DNA from 4 places in the Rhodopseudomonas telluris genome. Region 2 is predicted to be linked to each of the others. Evidence: predicted binding sites of a transcription regulator. Region 2 holds the regulator's gene; each other region holds the start of a gene.

Region 1 (4,129 bases), on a different contig from region 2:
GTCGAGCGAGCCCTTGTAGGCGTTGAGTGTGGCGACCTCGTCCTTGCTGAGGTCGTTCTCCTTGTCCTTCATCAGGAAGCGGATCGCTTCCGACGCCAGATACATGTCGTTGCGGGTGTTGCCGACGGCTTCCGCCGGGACCTTGCTGAGCGAGCCGTAGCGCTGCACCTGATCGCCGATATCCTTCACCAGCACCGCCAGCGACGGATAGGTGCCTTCGCTGATGTGGTGTTGCGACACATACTGCGTCACCGCGGGCCGCGGATCGCCGATGATGCTATGGCCGGCGCCCTTGGCGGAGATCACCGCCGAGGCGGCCGACGAAGTGCGTTCGAATTGAGCGATCTGCGAATCCGGCAGCGCGCGGTTCAGGGCATAGGCCGTAGGCACCGTGCCTATCAGGATCAGCATGATCAGGCCCATGCCCTTCTGGCCGTCGTTCGAGCCGTGGGCGAAGCTGACGCCGGTGCAGGTGAGGATCAGCAGGCCACGAATCCACCACGGCGGCGCCGCGTCGCCTTCCGGCGCGGTGTACAGCTTGGGATTACGCACGACCAGCTTGAGCAGCAGCAGCAAGACCGCGGCGCAGACGAAGCCGACCAGCGGCGACAGCAGCAGCGCGTAGCCGATCTCCGTCGCCTTGCTCCAATCCACGCCCGACGTGCCGTCGCGCCCGCGCAGCAGGGCGTTGGCGACGCCGACGCCGATGATCGAACCGATCAGCGTGTGCGAGCTGGAGGCGGGGAGGCCGAAATACCAGGTGCCGAGGTTCCACATGATCGCGGCGATCAGCAAGGCGAACACCATCGCGAAGCCGGCGCTGGAGCCGACCTGGAGGATCAGTTCGACCGGCAGCAACGACACGATGCCGAACGCCACCGCGCCGGTCGATACCAGCACGCCGAGGAAGTTGAAGAAGCCCGACCAGATCACCGCCACCTCGGCGGGAAGCGAGTGCGTGTAGATCACGGTCGCGACCGCATTGGCGGTGTCGTGGAAGCCGTTGACGAATTCGAACCCGAGCGCGATCAGCAGCGCGACCAGCAGCAGAATGTAGGGCACGTAGGTCGTGACCCGGACGCCGGTGGCCTGGACGTCGACATAGATGCTGTAGGCGACGTAGAGCATTCCGGCTGCGAGGATCCCGACAAACAGGATCATGGTCAACGGGTTGAACCCCTTGTCCAGGTTCGGCCGACCGGCCGGCTGGATCGGCCCATTATTATCGATGGTTTGATTGATGGTGAAATCGGTCATTGAACGCCTCTCGACTAATCGTGGGGCGATCTTGATCGGTTGCGTTAACGGTCAGATGATACCTGCGACAAAATGTACAAATTGTCCTGACTCTGACTGAATATCCGAACTGAACTCAGCGACTTCTCGATCGCTTCGGACGCTCAAAAGATACGTCATGGCCGGGGGCTCGTCCCGGCCATCCACGCCTTTCCGGCGTTTGCGTCAGCGACACGTGGATGCCCGGCACAAGGCCGGGTATGCCGGCTGGCACGGCACTGCATCATTTCAACGGGGCGTTTCCGGTCAGGCTGTGATTGACGCTTATCCGCGGATCAGCCGCGCGGCGGCTTCGCCGGCCGTTTCCATGTAGCTGGCGTCCCGGTTGAGCAGGACGACCGAGAAGGCGCCGTCGATCAGCAGCACGACCTGGCGGGCGAGGCTGCGTGCCGCTTGCTCGGGGCGGTCCTGCGCAAAGAGCCCGCAAAGCCAGTCTTCGGTGCGCTTCTTGTGGGCGCGGCCGGTCTGGATTGCCGGATGTCCTGGAAGGTTCATCAGCTCGACCGAGGTGCGCAGGAAACCGCAGCCTTTCCATCGGGGATTGCGCGCGTTCTCGGCGAGATGGTCGAAGATCGCCCGCACCTTGTCGGCGGTGTCGCCCTCGGCGTCCGTGAACCAGCGCTGGAAGATCGCGACGTTGGGCTGGTCGCGGGTCTGCAGATAGGCGGCGATCAGGTCGTCCTTGCTGCGGAAATGATAGTAGATCGTCCGCTTGGTGAGCCCGGCTTTGGCCGCCACGGCGTCGACGCTGACGGCGCGGATGCCGTCCCGGTGGAACAGCTTTCCGGCGGCCTCGACGATACGATCGCGCGTGGAGTTCGGCGGCTTGCTCATGCCTCTATGTATACCGACCAGTGAATATACACAACGCAGCCGCCGCGTTAGCGTCGGCGGCATGAACCAGATCGCGCCCGACAGCTCCGTTGAAACCCGCCCGGTCCAGATCCGCTGCGCCGATGGCGTCGTTCTCGGCGGCCATCTGTTTCGGGCGGCGCGGGCGGAGCCGATCGGAACGGCGATCGTCAATTCCGCGACCGGCGTGCTGGCTCGCTACTATCACCGCTACGCGAATTTCCTCGCCGCGCACGGCTTCGACGTGCTGGCCTACGACTATCGCGGCATCGGCCAATCGCGCCCGGCGCGGCTCAGGGGATGCGGCTATCGCTGGCGGGACTGGGGCGAGCGGGATTTCGCGGCTGCGCTGCGCTTTGCGCGCGAGCAGGGGCGGGGCGAGCGGCTGGTGGTGGTCGGCCACAGCATCGGCGGCTTCCTGCCTGGCCTCGCGGACAACGCGCACGGCATCGACCGCATGCTCACCGTCGGCGCCCAATATGCGTGGTGGCGCGATTACGTCGCGCACCGCCGGCTCGGGCTGTTTGTGAAATGGCACGTGGCGATGCCGGCGCTGACGGCCGCGTTCGGCTATTTCCCCGGCCGCCGGCTCGGTTGGCTGGAGGATCTGCCAGCCGGCGTCGCCCATGAATGGAGCTTCCGCGGTCCGCGCTTCGAGCGCAGCCACCCCAAGGGGGAACGGCAGAGCGTGCTCGACCGGATGGCGTCTGTTCGCGCGCCGATCCTGGCCGTCGCCGTGTCCGACGACGAATTCGGTACGCCGCCGGCGATCCGCCGAACGCTGCGTTATTATGTCGGCGCCGAACGGACAGCGGTGCTGTTGCATCCCGCCGATTATGGCCGGCAGAGCATTGGCCATTTCAGCCTGTTCCACGACAGCCATGCCCAAGGCTTCTGGCGCGACTCGCTGCGCTGGCTGCGCGATGGCGCCAATCCGTGGCCCAAGCAAGTGATCGACCATCGCGCCTGATGGGGCAGTCGCTCGGATGCGCAATTCTATAAGACAGACGGGGAGGCGATCGCCGCCTTGAATAAAGGCTGACCCTAACGGCGGAACGCGTCGTCTGTTGAGCGGGACGGCGATGATTCGGCTGGGAGCTGGCGGAGACGGAGGGATTCGAACCCTCGATAGGGCTTTACAACCCTATAACGGTTTAGCAAACCGCCGCCTTCAGCCACTCGGCCACGTCTCCGGCTGGCCCGATATGCCCGACACGGTCGCGGGCCGCAAGCACGATTCCACGCTTGATAACCGAGACTTCCGGATCGGGCGCCGTTCGTCCCCATCTTCGTCTCTTTAAATGGCGAGCCTTGCTGGGCTGACGGAGCCCGGCGGGAACTTTCCGCGCGCGGGAAGCAAAAGATCGCGGAACTTCGAGGTTCCACGCTGCGGAGATTCGCGGTTCGCCGAGGATTCGAATCTTAGATGAGACGAGATTCGAAGCCCGACGTCGGCCAACGGATGCCGATCTCGACCGTGGCCAAGATCGGGCGATTTTGTGCATGGCGGCATCGCGCTCCGCGCCGGTCGTAAAAACAGCAATTAAAACAATCGCTTACGCAAGTTCCAACGGCGTCCGGCAGTGTTATTTGTGCAACACCCCCCTAAAAACGGCCGCACTCGGACGCTTCTGCGGCGTTCCTTTGTTGCGTGTGCATCACGCTTAGGTAATTCTCGTGACTGCGACGGAGGGGGGCATCCCGAGGTCGTCCCGTATTAGGTGGTTCGCTTAAGTCCCTCGCGTTCAGCGGGTGTGTCCGAAGGCGCGAAGCGACTAGGCGGGTTTGATTGGGACAAGGGGACCACCCTGCGGGTGCCGTGTGCATCCTGCGGAAGTAACCTTCCCTAGAGAGCAAACTTGGAGGTTTACATGAAGATGGTTAAGGGCCTTTTCCTTGGCTCGGCGGCGGCTCTCGTCGCCATGAGCGGGGCGCAGGCGGCTGATCTCCCGTTGAAGGCCAAGGCGGTCGAATACGTGAA
Region 2 (4,129 bases):
GATCGGGCGACGGCACCACGGCCTTGAGGCCGATCAGCAGCCCCTCGCCGCGCACTTCGCTCAGCACCTGCGGAAAGCGATCGACCACGCCGGCGAGCTTCTGCTTCAGCAGCACCGAGATCTTCTTGACGTGGTCGAAGAAGCCGGGCTTCAGCATCACGTCGAGCACCGCATTGGCGGACGCCACCGCCAGCGGATTGCCGCCGAAGGTCGAGCCGTGCGAGCCCGGCGCCATGCCGGTTGCCGCCTCGGCGGTCGCCAGGCACGCGCCGATCGGGAAGCCGCCGCCGAGCGCCTTGGCGAGCGACATCAGGTCCGGCGTGACGCCGATCCGCTTGTAGGCGAACAGCTCGCCGGTGCGGCCCATGCCGGTCTGCACCTCGTCGAAAATCAGCAGCAGGCCGTGCTGATCGCACAGCTCGCGCAGCGCGCGGAAGAACGCGGTCTCGGGCGAGCGCACGCCGCCCTCGCCTTGCAGCGGCTCGATCAGGATGGCGGCGGTGTGCGGGCCGATCGCCTTCTTCACCGCTTCGATGTCGCCGAGCGGCACCTGGTCGAAGCCGCTCAGCGGCTCGCCATAGCCTTCGAGATACTTGGCCGAGCCGGTCGCCGCGAGCGTGCCGAGCGTGCGGCCATGGAACGCGCCCTCGAAGGTGATGATGCGGGTGCGCTCCGGCGCGCCTTTCGAGAAGTGATAGTGCCGCGCCATCTTCAGCGCGCATTCCATCGCCTCGGCGCCCGAATTGGCGAAGAACACCTTGTCGGCGAAGCTCTGTTCGCACAGCCGCGCCGCCAGCCGCTCGCCGTCCGGGCTCTTGAACAGGTTCGACATGTGCCACAGCTTCGTCGCCTGCTGCTGCAGCGCCTCGACCAGATGCGGGTGGCAATGGCCGAGCGAATTGACCGCGACACCGCTGGTGAAGTCGAGATAGCGCTCGCCGTCGGCGCCGTGCAGCCAGACGCCCTCGCCGCGCTCGAAGGCGACGTCCGCCCTGGCGAATACCGGCAAAAGATGGGACGTAGAAGCTGCGCTCGACATGGCCGATCCAATCGGAAAAGCGGGCCGCCGGCCGGCCGCTTGCGACGCGGTCACGGGCCAACGTACCCCGAAAACGAAACGTGCCGCCTTTCCAGGCGGCACGTAGGGACATTCTAGGTGCGCTGAAGTGCCTGTCAACCGGGGCTTTCAACGACCTGCGTCGGGGCTGCCGCAACATCGCCGCTGTGACGGTTATGACTCACTTGATGAGAAGGTGTGGACGCACCAGGTCTGACTCTTGCGCGTGAGTCACGGCATATTGTAGCGTTTTGGCTGTCGGGTACGACATCTCGTGCGCGGTTTGTAATCCTTATTGAGCTCTCGGTGGGTGCGTATCGCCCGGGCGGCAATGGTCGTCCGGCGAGGGCTAAGGGATTCTGCCGGCAAGACATTTGGACGACCTCACAGCTGCGGTTCCGCGCTGAACCAGCGCCGCGCGGCAGGAAGGGATAGAACGATGACGGCATTGACCTGGACGGACGAGCGCGTCGAGCAGTTGAAGAAATTATGGGAAGGCGGGCTGTCGGCGAGTCAAATTGCCGCGGAGCTCGGCAACGTGACGCGTAACGCCGTGATCGGCAAGGTGCACCGTCTCGGCCTGTCGGGCCGGGCCAAGAGCCCGACCTCAGCCGCGCCGCGCCCGCGCAAGGCGCGTCCGGCCCAGCATATGATGCGGGTCACACGTCCGGTGGCGCGCGGCAACACCGCGCTCGCGCATGTGTTCGAAGTCGAGGCCGAGCCGGAACCGGTCACCTACGACAACGTGGTGCCGATGAACCAGCGGCTGTCGCTGCTCGAGCTCAACGAAGCCACCTGCCACTGGCCGATCGGCGATCCGAGCAATCCGGAATTCTTCTTCTGCGGCGGCAAGTCGCTGCCCGGCCTGCCCTACTGCGCGCACCACTCGCGCATCGCCTACCAGCCCGTCGGCGACCGCCGCCGCGCTGCCCCGAAGACCACGCGGTAACACGCCCCCTCACCCGACCGCACGGGCGGCCGGCGCCGAGGCTGCCCTCTCCCGCGAGCGGAGAGGGCACTGATACCAGCGCCGCTTGGGCGCCATGTTAGTCGCCGCTCAAACGGCAGCGCCTGCGCAAGACGGGCGACCCAGCATTCCAGAGCGCCAGTTGCTCCACACGCCCCCGCTGCAATCCGAGATCCTCCGCTTTCGCGGAGGATCTCGGCTGTGATGGCGTCAAAATCATAGCCCGCATGAGCGGAAGTGATATGCGGGAAGCACCGGTCACCCCCGCATGTCGCTTCCGCTCATGCGGGCTACCGATGAGCTACCGTTCAGGCGCTGCGTCGCTCACGCCACCTTCGCGCTCGATCCCGATCGAACTAACAATCAGGACGGGCTGCTTTCCGCCTTGGCGAAGCGGTCGTCCAGCGCGTAACCCGCGCCGCGGACGGTGCGGATCGGGTCCTGTTCGCGGCCGGGGTTGAGCAGCTTGCGCAGCCGGCCGATGTGCACGTCGACGGTGCGTTCGTCGATATAGATGTCACGGCCCCAGACGCCGTCGAGCAGCTGCTCCCGACTGAACACCCGGCCGGGATGCTCCAGGAAGAACTCGAGCAGGCGATACTCCGTCGGACCGAGGTCGATCGGCCGGCCGGAGCGTGCGACGCGACGCTTGTCGCGGTCGAGTTCGAGATCGCCGTAGGACAGCACGGTGGCGAGCCGCTCCGGCGCCGCGCGCCGTAGCAGACCCTTCACCCGCGCCAGCAGTTCCGGCACCGAGAACGGCTTGACGATGTAGTCGTCGGCCCCGGTGGCGAGCCCGCGGACGCGCTCGCTTTCCTCGCCGCGCGCGGTCAGCATGATGATCGGTAGCTGCTTGGTCTCCGGCCGCGCCCGCAGGCGACGGCACAGTTCGATGCCGGACAGGCCCGGCAGCATCCAGTCCAGCACCACCAGATCCGGAATCCGCTCCTTCATCCTTGTATCGGCGTCGTCGCCGCGTGCGACGGTCTCGACGTCGTAGCCGTCGGATTCCAGATTGTAGCGCAGCAGCGTGGTCAGCGCTTCCTCGTCTTCAACTACCAGAATGCGCGCGCCCATATGTCGTCCTCGTCTTCATCGTTGGGCACCGTCCGCGGTTCGCGGACGATACGTTAGTTGCCCGGCGTGGCGTTGGCGAAGGTGGTCATGTCGCCCTTCGGGCGCTTGTCCAGAATCTGCTGGCCTTCGATCATGTAGAACACCGTCTCGGCGATGTTGGTGGCGTGGTCGCCGATCCGCTCGATATTCTTGGCGCAGAACATCAGGTGGATGCAGAACGAGATGTTGCGCGGATCTTCCATCATGTAGGTGAGCAGCTCGCGGAACAGCGAGGTGCAGATCGCGTCGACTTCCTCGTCGCCGTTCCACACCACCATCGCGGCGGGCAAATCGTGCGCCGTATAGGCGTCCAGCACCGCCTTGACCTGGGACTGCACCAGATCGGTCATGTGCTCGAGGCCGCGGATCAGCTTCAGCGGGTGGAAGTCGCTGTCGATGGCGTTGACGCGCTTGGCGATGTTCTTGGAGAGATCGCCGATCCGCTCCAGGTCGGTGGCGACCCGCATCGCGCCGACGATGTCGCGCAGGTCGACCGCCATCGGCTGCCGCCGCGCGATCGTCAGCACCGCGCGCTCTTCGATCGCGCGCTGCATCTGGTCGATTTCCTGATCGGCCGCCACGACGCGCGCGCCGAGCGCGACGTCGCGCCGGACCAGCGCGTCGACCGAGTCGACGATCTGGCGTTCGGCCAGACCGCCCATTTCGGCGACCATGCGGGTCAGTTCCTGAAGGTCGCCGTCGAACGCCTTGGTGGTGTGCTCGAAGCCCATGTCCGTTCTCCTCGCGCCTGGCGCGTCAGCCGAAGCGGCCGGTGATGTAATCCTGGGTCCGCCGATCGTTCGGCGACGTGAAGATCTTGTTGGTCGGGCCGAACTCGATCAGCTCACCGAGATACATGAACGCGGTCGACTCCGAGACGCGGGCCGCCTGCTGCATGTTATGGGTGACGATCGCGATCGTGTAGTCTTCCTTGAGTTCGTCGATCAGCTCTTCGATCTTGGCGGTCGAGATCGGATCGAGCGCCGAGC
Region 3 (4,129 bases), on a different contig from region 2:
CGATTTTCCACCGCTTGGCATTCGACGGATCGGCGACCGGATCGGTATCTTCGATCAGCTGGAGGATATCGTCCTGGTCGGCCATTGCGGATTTCCGTCGTTGGGCGTGTCGGCGTCGATCGGCGCGCCGGTGGCGGTGCGCGGCATGATAATGCGAAAAGTCGTGCCTTGTCCTAGTCTTGATTCCAGCATCATGCGGCCGCCCAGCTGCTGGGTGACCAGATTGTAAACGATGTGGAGGCCGAGGCCGGTGCCGCCGTCGTTGCGCCGGGTGGTGAAGAACGGGTCGAAGGCCTGGCGCTGCACGTCCGGCGTCATGCCGGCGCCGTTGTCGGCGAACACGATCTCGACGTCGTCGCCGCGCGGCCGGGCCGAGATGCTGATGGTCCCGGCGCGGCCGTCCGCGAAGGCGTGGTTGACGGCGTTGAGGAACAGATTGGTCAGGATCTGGCCGTAGGAGCCCGGATAGCCGTCGATCAGCAGCCCGTCGGGCATGTCGATCGACAGCTCGATCGGCGCCCGCTTCAGCACCGGCTTGAGGCTGGTGATGATCTGGTCGGTGGCCTCGTGCAGATCGAACGCGCGGCGCTCGGCGTGGGAGCGGTCGACCGCGACCTGCTTGAACGACTGGATCAGTTCGGCGGCGCGCTGCAGATTTGCGACGAGCTGATGAGCCGCATCGTGCGACGAGCGAACGAATTCCTCGAGTTGTGAACGCCGCAGCGGCGTATCGCCTTTCAAGTCGGCTTCGAACAGCGTCGCCTTGCGGGCGAAGCTCGACGCCACCGTCAGGCTGATGCCGATCGGATTGTTGACCTCATGGGCGATTCCCGCCACCAGCCCGCCGAGCGCGGCCAACCGCTCGGCATCGATCAAATTCTGCTGCGCGGTATTGAGTTCGAGCAGCGCGCTCTCGGCCTTCTCCTTGGAGGCGCGCAGGTCGTCCTCGGCGCGGCGCTTGTCGATCGCGTTCTCGCGAAACACCTCGACGGCGCGCGCCATCGCGCCGACCTCGTCGCGGGCGTCGGTGCCGGCGACCCGCCGGCCGTAATCGCCCGAGGTGATGGCGTGCATCGCCGACAGGATCTGGTGCAGCGGCTTGCGGATGCTGAGCGCGATGATCGTACTGGCCACCAGGATCACCGCGATGAAGATCACCGCGATCCACAGCACCTTGCGCGAGATGTTGGTCAGGGTGCGGTCGAAGGTCTGCTGCGCCTTCTGCTCGCGCTGGCGCATCTTCACCGACAGCGCGTCGATCGCCGCGATCGTCGCCGCCTGGCTGGCGTCGATCGAATGCCGCAGCAGGTCGCTGCGGCTGGCGAGCTGCTGCGAGAGGTCCTGCAGCCCGTCGCTGAGCGCCGCCGCGCGTTGCTTCAGCTTCTCCAGCGCCATGCGCTGCAGGTCGTTGTCGGACAGCCCGATCATCACCGGCACGGTGCGCTCGATCGTCTCGGTGTTGCGCCGCGCGTCCTCGGCCGCCTCCTTGGAGAGCGACAGATAATACGAATTGGCCGCCACCAGCATCGCCGTGAAGGCCTCGCGCGAGCGGCCGAGCGCCGGCCAGATCGGCGCGTCGCGCCGGCCGGTGGCGCCCTCGATCACCGAATACAGCGCGGCGATGTCGCGCGCCGGTCCCTGGACCCGGTTCTCGTAGGTATCCTTGATCTTGGTCTGCAGCGCGCGCAGATCGCCGAAGCCGTTGAGAAAGCGCTCGGTCACGCGCTCCAGCTCGTCCACCGAGCCCGACAGCATCGGGTCGGTCGAGGCGCGGTTGCTGAGCGTGCCCAGCACGGCCTCGCGCAGCAGCAGGATCTCGGCGAACAGGTCCGGGCTCGGCTGGTTGATGTAGCGGTGGATGAGGTTCTGCAGCCGCCCGGTCTCGCTTTCCAGCAGGGCGAGGATCTGGTCCGACGCGCGCACCTGGCGGACGTCGTCCCATGCCGTGCTCAGCACCCGGGCGCCGCTCCAGATCATGCTGGCGAGGATCAACACCACCAGCGAGTTCAGCGCCGCGATCGACAGGATGCGCCAGCGGATCGGCACGGCGCGCACCAGCCGCACCAGTCCGGAGCGGCTGGCGAAGCTCGCCCGCGCGTCGCTGCTGCCGTCCTGGCGCGCTGCTACCGGGTCCAAATCAGTCGGCCTTGCGGATGGCGATCGCTGCGCACGGGCCGGCCGCGCATGATGCCGATATGACGAACCGGACGTCGACCGAAGCTGCGGCCGCATCTGGCGTCGCGGCTCGACTGGACAGCAGCAAGATCGATCCCATAGAGTTGCATCCCGAGACCGGGGCCGGAGAAGTCCCGCCAATGTAGCAGACCGGCGCAGGACATGGCTATCGGGAGTAAACGGCGGCGGGGGCGAGCCAGTATCCTGCTGACATTCGCCACGCTGCTGGCGTTCGCGGGGGCGGGGCCTGCGCGAGCGGCCACCGATATTGCCTGGTGGCACGCGATGTCGGGTCAGCTCGGCCGGCAGCTGGAAAAGCTGGCGGCGGATTTCAACGCCTCACAGTCGGATTACCGCGTGGTGCCCAGCTACAAGGGCAACTACACCGAGACGGTGACGGCCTCGATCTTCGCATTCCGTTCCTCGAGCCAGCCGGCGATCGTGCAGGTCAACGAGATCGCCACCGCCACCATGATGGCGGCCAAGGGCGCGGTCTATCCGGTCTATGAACTCATGCGCGACGAGAACGAGGCGTTCTCGCCGGCCGACTATCTGCCGGCGGTGGCCGGCTATTACGTCGATCTCGCCGGCAACATGCTGTCGTTTCCGTTCAACGCCTCGACGCCGATCCTGTACTACAACAAGACGCTGTTCCGGAAAGCCGGGCTCGATCCCGACAAGCCGCCCGGCACCTGGCCGGAGCTCGGCGCCGCGGCGCAGAAGCTGGTCGAGAGCGGCGCGGCCTGCGGCTTCACCACGTCGTGGCCGTCCTGGATCAATGTCGAGAATTTCTCCGCCTATCACGACCTGCCGCTGGCGACCCGCGCCAACGGCCTCGGCGGGCTCGACGCCGTGCTGGTGTTCAACAATCCGCTGCTGATCCGCCACGTCGCCCGGCTGGCCGAATGGCAGAAGACCAAGGCGTTCGACTATGGCGGCCGCGCCACGACGGCCGAGCCGCGGTTCCAGCGCGGCGACTGCGGCATCTTCATCGGCTCCTCGGCGACCCGCGCCGACATCATCGCCAACTCCAAATTCGAGGTCGGCTATGGCCGGCTGCCATATTGGCCGGACGTGGCCGCTGCGCCGCAAAACACCATCATCGGCGGCGCCACCCTGTGGGTGCTGCGCGGCCGCCCGGCAGCTGAATATAAAGGCGTGGCGAAATTCTTCGCCTATCTGTCACGGCCGGAGGTGCAGGCAGCCTGGCATCAGGCCACCGGCTATCTGCCGGTGACGCGCGCCGCCTACGAGCTGAGCCGGGCGCAGGGCTTCTACGACCGCAACCCCGGAACCGCGATCTCGATCGAGCAGATGACGCTGAAACCGCCGACCGATAATTCGCGCGGCCTGCGGCTCGGGTCCTTCGTGCTGATCCGCGATGTCATCGACGATGAACTCGAACAGGCTTTCAGCGGCCGGAAGCCCGCCGGAGACGCGATGGATTCGGCCGTCGAGCGCGGCAACAAGCTGCTGCGGCAGTTCGAGCGCACTCAGCCCTGATATCTGCCGGGCAGTGATTGCGCAGATCGGGTAGCGGCGGCATTTTTCCTGATGTGTGGTGTTTGTCACCTGCCGGACTGCGATGGCGTCCGCCGTCGCCGGCAAGGACTGGAAAAAAACGGACCTCAGGGTGGATGACAATCGCAGATTTCCTCGACGCGACGTCGGGGAACCAGCTCATGTTTCTTTCAACGGCGTCAGCCTCGGCTGCGTCCTGCTCAACATCTCGGAGGAGGGAGCCGCCATCGAAGTCGAGAACACCGCTTACGTCCCGGAGCGGTTCCGCCTGGTGACGTCCGGTGGCGTTCGCTCCTGCCGCCTCGTCTGGATCAAACAGAACCGCATCGGCGTCGCCTTCGGCGATTAGCGCGAAACGGCCCCGCGCCCAGCGCGCTCCGTCTCCCACGCGCCGGAGAGGGTTGGGAGGCGCCCCGCGCCCAGCGCGCCCCCT
Region 4 (4,129 bases), on a different contig from region 2:
AGCTATTTCGACCGCATCTTCCGGCTCGACAGCGGCGCGCGGGTGTGGACCGATCCGGCCGAATGGTTTTGGGGCTGGCGTAAATGGCTCGGGCTGCTCGGCGAGACCCTGCTGATCAGCTACGTCGGTACGCTCGCCGGCGCGGTGCTGGCGGTGCTGCTGAACTTCTTCGCCGCCCGCAACACCGCGCCGCAGCCCTGGCTGCTGTTCGTGATCCGGCGGTTTCTCGAGATCTGCCGCACCGTGCCGGACATCGTGTTCGCGCTGGTGTTCGTGATCGCCTTCGGGCTCGGCCCGATGGCCGGCGTGCTGGCGATCGCGATCCATTCCACCGGCGCGCTCGGCAAGCTGTTTTCGGAGATCGTCGAGAACGTCGATATGAAGCCGGTCGAGGGCGTGCGCTCCACCGGCGCCGGCTGGATCGCCTGCATGCGCTTCGCCGTGCTGCCGCAGGTGATGTCCGGCTTCGCCAGCTACGCGCTGCTGCGGTTCGAGATCAACGTGCGCGGCGCGTCGGTGATGGGCTTCGTCGGCGCCGGCGGCATCGGCCAGGAACTGATCGTGTCGATCCGCAAGTTCTATTATTCGGACGTCAGCGCCATCCTGCTGCTGATCATCGTCACCGTATTCGTCATCGACATCTCGACGGGCTGGATTCGCGGCCGCCTGACCGGAGGCCGGGCATGACCGCGCAGACTCAGACCGACCTCGCCGACCTGAAGGCGCGTCACCCGCATCTGTTCGAACGCCCCGCCGCGGCGCGACTCGGCGTTCCCGCGATCGCGCTGGCGGCGCTGGCGCTGTTCATCTACGGGCTGGTCGAACTGGACTTCTCGCCGCAGCGCATCCTCGCCGGACTGAGCCAGCTCGGCTGGTTCGCGCTGCTGATGATCCCGCCGGACCCGGGCTCGTCGCTGCCTGCTTATTTGTCGGCGATGGGCGAGACGCTGTCGATCGCGCTGCTCGGCACCACGCTGGCGGCGCTGATGGCGCTGCCGGTCAGCCTGCTCGCCGCGCGCAACATCATCCGGACGCAGTTGATCCGATTTCCGGTCCGCCGCTTCCTCGACGGCGTGCGCGGCATCGACACGCTGATCTGGGCGCTGGTCTGGATCAACGTCGTCGGGCTCGGCCCGTTCGCCGGCGTGCTGGCGATCGCGGTGTCGGACTTCGGCGCGTTCGGCAAGCTGTTCTCCGAGGCGATCGAGACCGCCGACCGCAAGCAGGTCGAGGGTGTCCGCGCCTCCGGCGGCTCGCCGCTGCACGAAATCCGCTTCGGCCTGATGCCGCAAGTGCTGCCGGTGATCGCCGGTCAGGTGCTGTACTTCATCGAGTCGAACACGCGCTCGGCCACCATCATCGGCATCGTCGGCGCCGGCGGCATCGGCCTGCAACTCGCCGAACAGATCCGCGTGCTGGAATGGCAGAAGGTGTCGTTCCTGATCCTGATGATCCTGGTCGCCGTCGCAGCGATCGATTGGATCTCGACGCGGCTGCGCTTCGCGATCATCGGCAAACGGGCGATCGCGTAGGGTGACGACCTCCTGCGCACTGATGCCTCAGGCTGGCCACATCCGCCTCCCCGCCTACTCCCGTCATCCCCCGCGAAAGCGGAGGATCCAGTATTTGCAGAGCGCTCGCGATTCAAAGCCGCCGCTCTGGAATGCTGGGTCGCCCGCCTGCGCGGGCGATGACGCTGAGGGTGGGGCGATGCGGTACTAACGGCTACTGTGAGAGCGCAGCGGCGGCACAAGTAACTTTAGCTACTCCGTCTCCACCACGAACTGCACGCGCTCCGCCGCGAAGCGGGCGCGGATCGCCAATAGCGGGCGGCCTTTGCCGTCGACGTCGAGGCCCTCGACGATCAGCACCGGCCGGCCGATGCCGAGGTCGAGCCGCGCAGCGTCGCCGGCATCGGCGATCGCGGCGGTGATCCGCGTCGAGGCGCGGCGATAATCGCGAATGTCGTGCTGGGCCAGCAGCTTGGTCATCGAGCCGAAGCGGCGATACAGTTCCTCGGCATCGGGAAAGCGTTCGGCCGACAGCCAGGTGCTGCCGACGCAGATCGGCGCGCGGTCTGCGAGCCGCAAGCTGTCGATGCGGATCAGCGGCGAGCCAACGGGAAGATCGAGTTCGCGCGCCAGCTCGCGCGTCGCCTCCTCGCGGTTTGCCGCCAGCAATTGACCGCGCGGCTCGCGGCCGCCGGCGCCGACGATCTCGGAGAAGCGCGTGCGCGAGCGCAACGGATAGGCGATGCGCCCCGGCTCCACATAGGTGCCGCTGCCTCGCTCCGCCCGCACAAGTCCGCGCTCCGCGAGCGACGCCAGAGCGCGGCGCACGGTGTGGCGATTGACCCGGTGCGACTCCGCGAGTTCGACCTCGCCCGGCAGCTTCTCACCGGCCGGATAGTCGCCGCGGACAATCTCACGCTCGATCGAGTCCGCCACCTTGCGCCACAACGCGACGCCGGAATCCGCCTGCAGTGTCGACATCTGGTCCTTCGCTCTGACTGTGCGTGCGGTTTAGCATTTCACGGCCTCGTCATCAAAAGGTCATGGCGCGCCGGTATGAAGTTGTCTAATATCACAGACAACTTGAGGCAGGCTAGAGGCAACATGGCGACGCCCTTCGAAACCAGCACGCAGACCCGGCAGGCCGCGATGGCCGTGCTGGTTCACGCCAGCGCCGACGAGATCGCAGCCCGGCTCGCCGAGATCGACCTGCCGGCGAGCGAAGCTCTGCGCGAGCCGGAGAACGGCCTGGTGATGGTGCGCGGCCGCGTCGGCGGCGACGGCGCGCCGTTCAACCTCGGCGAAGCAACGGTGACGCGCGCGGCCGTGCGGCTCGCCAGCGGCGAATGCGGATTCGGCTACACGCTGGGTCGTGACAAGAAGAAGGCGCAGCTGATCGCGCTGTGCGACGCGTTGATCCAGCGTCGCGACACTGCGGCGGCGGTCGAGAGCAACGTGCTGGCGCCGCTGCGTGCCGAGCAGGCCGCGGAGCGCCGGCGCAAGGCCGAGCGGACGGCTGCCACCAAGGTCGATTTCTACACGATGGTGCGAGGCGAGGGCTGACGATGAGCATGGCGTTCGAACTCTCCGCCGGCTTCGCCGACAAGGTCACCTCGGCGCAGACCACCTTTCGCGCCGTGATGCAGGCGATGGCGCGACCCGGCACGGTGCAGCGGCTGGAGACTGGCTTGCAGCAAGTCCCCGCTCCGCTCACCGAGGCGACCGCCGCAATCGCCCTGACGCTGTTCGACCACGACACTCCGCTCTGGCTCGATGAAGCGACGCGCGGCGGAGTAGTGACGCAATGGCTGCGCTTCCACACCTCGGCGCCGCAAGTCGACGAACCGAACGCCGCGGCCTTCGCGCTGATCGCCGATCCGGACACGATGCCCGTCCTCGAGCAATTTGCGCTCGGCAGCAACGACTATCCGGATCGCTCGACCACATTGATTCTGCAGCTCGGCAGCCTCGATGACGGGCTCGCGTTCGAGCTCAGCGGCCCCGGCATTCGTGGCACGGCGATGCTGCGCGCGCCGCTATCGGCCGGACTGCTGGCGCAGCGCGACGCGCTGACGCCGCTGTTTCCGCGCGGCATCGATCTGATCCTCGCGGTCGGCGATGCGATCGTCGCGCTGCCGCGCACCACGCGGCTCGTCGCACAGGGAGGCAACTGATGTATGTCGCCGTCAAAGGTGGCGAGCGCGCCATCGACAATGCGCACCGGCTGCTGGCCCACGAGCGCCGCGGCGATCGCGCGGTGCCCGAAGTGACGCTGGCGCAGATCTCCGAACAGCTCGCGCTCGGCGTCGACCGGGTGATGGCCGAAGGCTCACTGTATGATCGCGAGCTGGCCGCGCTGGCGATCAAGCAGGCGCGCGGCGATATGATCGAGGCGATCTTCCTGCTGCGCGCCTTCCGCGCCACGCTGCCGCGCTTCGGCGCCACCGAGCCGCTCGACACCGGCGTGATGGCGGTGCGGCGCCGCGTGTCGTCGACCTTCAAGGATGTCCCGGGCGGCCAGATCCTTGGCCCGACCTTCGACTACACGCATCGCCTGCTCGATCCGCAACTCGCCGCCGGCGGCGAGCCGGAGCAGCCGGCGAGCGCACCGGCACCGA

The links. Region 2 encodes PhoB, which activates phosphate uptake and scavenging genes when phosphate is short. Its sites were predicted from a motif close to TGTCATNNANCTGTCAT; they were not measured.
Region 1: a site for PhoB is predicted at 1,302-1,318, ahead of ACFFJ6_RS19330 (inorganic phosphate transporter). Genes of this name have one in related genera too.
Region 3: a site for PhoB is predicted at 2,185-2,201, ahead of ugpB (sn-glycerol-3-phosphate ABC transporter substrate-binding protein UgpB). Genes of this name have one in related genera too.
Region 4: a site for PhoB is predicted at 2,540-2,556, ahead of phnF (phosphonate metabolism transcriptional regulator PhnF). Genes of this name have one in related genera too.

Annotation. Positions count from the first base shown of each region.
Region 1 covers NZ_JBHLWM010000008.1:388,617-392,745, forward strand. Annotated here, with positions in the region: gene ACFFJ6_RS19330 (inorganic phosphate transporter) at 1-1,257, opposite strand, end outside; gene ACFFJ6_RS19335 (TetR/AcrR family transcriptional regulator) at 1,561-2,130, opposite strand; gene ACFFJ6_RS19340 (alpha/beta hydrolase family protein) at 2,192-3,118, shown strand; tRNA gene ACFFJ6_RS19345 (tRNA-Ser) at 3,248-3,341, opposite strand; gene ACFFJ6_RS19350 (porin) at 4,020-4,129, shown strand, end outside.
Region 2 covers NZ_JBHLWM010000001.1:171,538-175,666, reverse strand. Annotated here, with positions in the region: gene ACFFJ6_RS00810 (aspartate aminotransferase family protein) at 1-1,039, opposite strand, end outside; gene ACFFJ6_RS00805 (GcrA family cell cycle regulator) at 1,497-2,006, shown strand; gene phoB (phosphate regulon transcriptional regulator PhoB) at 2,388-3,101, opposite strand; gene phoU (phosphate signaling complex protein PhoU) at 3,155-3,871, opposite strand; gene pstB (phosphate ABC transporter ATP-binding protein PstB) at 3,897-4,129, opposite strand, start outside.
Region 3 covers NZ_JBHLWM010000004.1:157,296-161,424, forward strand. Annotated here, with positions in the region: gene ACFFJ6_RS10620 (ATP-binding response regulator) at 1-85, opposite strand, end outside; gene ACFFJ6_RS10625 (sensor histidine kinase) at 55-2,067, opposite strand; gene ugpB (sn-glycerol-3-phosphate ABC transporter substrate-binding protein UgpB) at 2,338-3,678, shown strand; gene ACFFJ6_RS10635 (PilZ domain-containing protein) at 3,761-4,045, shown strand.
Region 4 covers NZ_JBHLWM010000005.1:729,952-734,080, forward strand. Annotated here, with positions in the region: gene phnE (phosphonate ABC transporter, permease protein PhnE) at 1-687, shown strand, start outside; gene phnE (phosphonate ABC transporter, permease protein PhnE) at 684-1,532, shown strand; gene phnF (phosphonate metabolism transcriptional regulator PhnF) at 1,764-2,492, opposite strand; gene phnG (phosphonate C-P lyase system protein PhnG) at 2,616-3,074, shown strand; gene phnH (phosphonate C-P lyase system protein PhnH) at 3,077-3,685, shown strand; gene ACFFJ6_RS14935 (carbon-phosphorus lyase complex subunit) at 3,685-4,129, shown strand, end outside.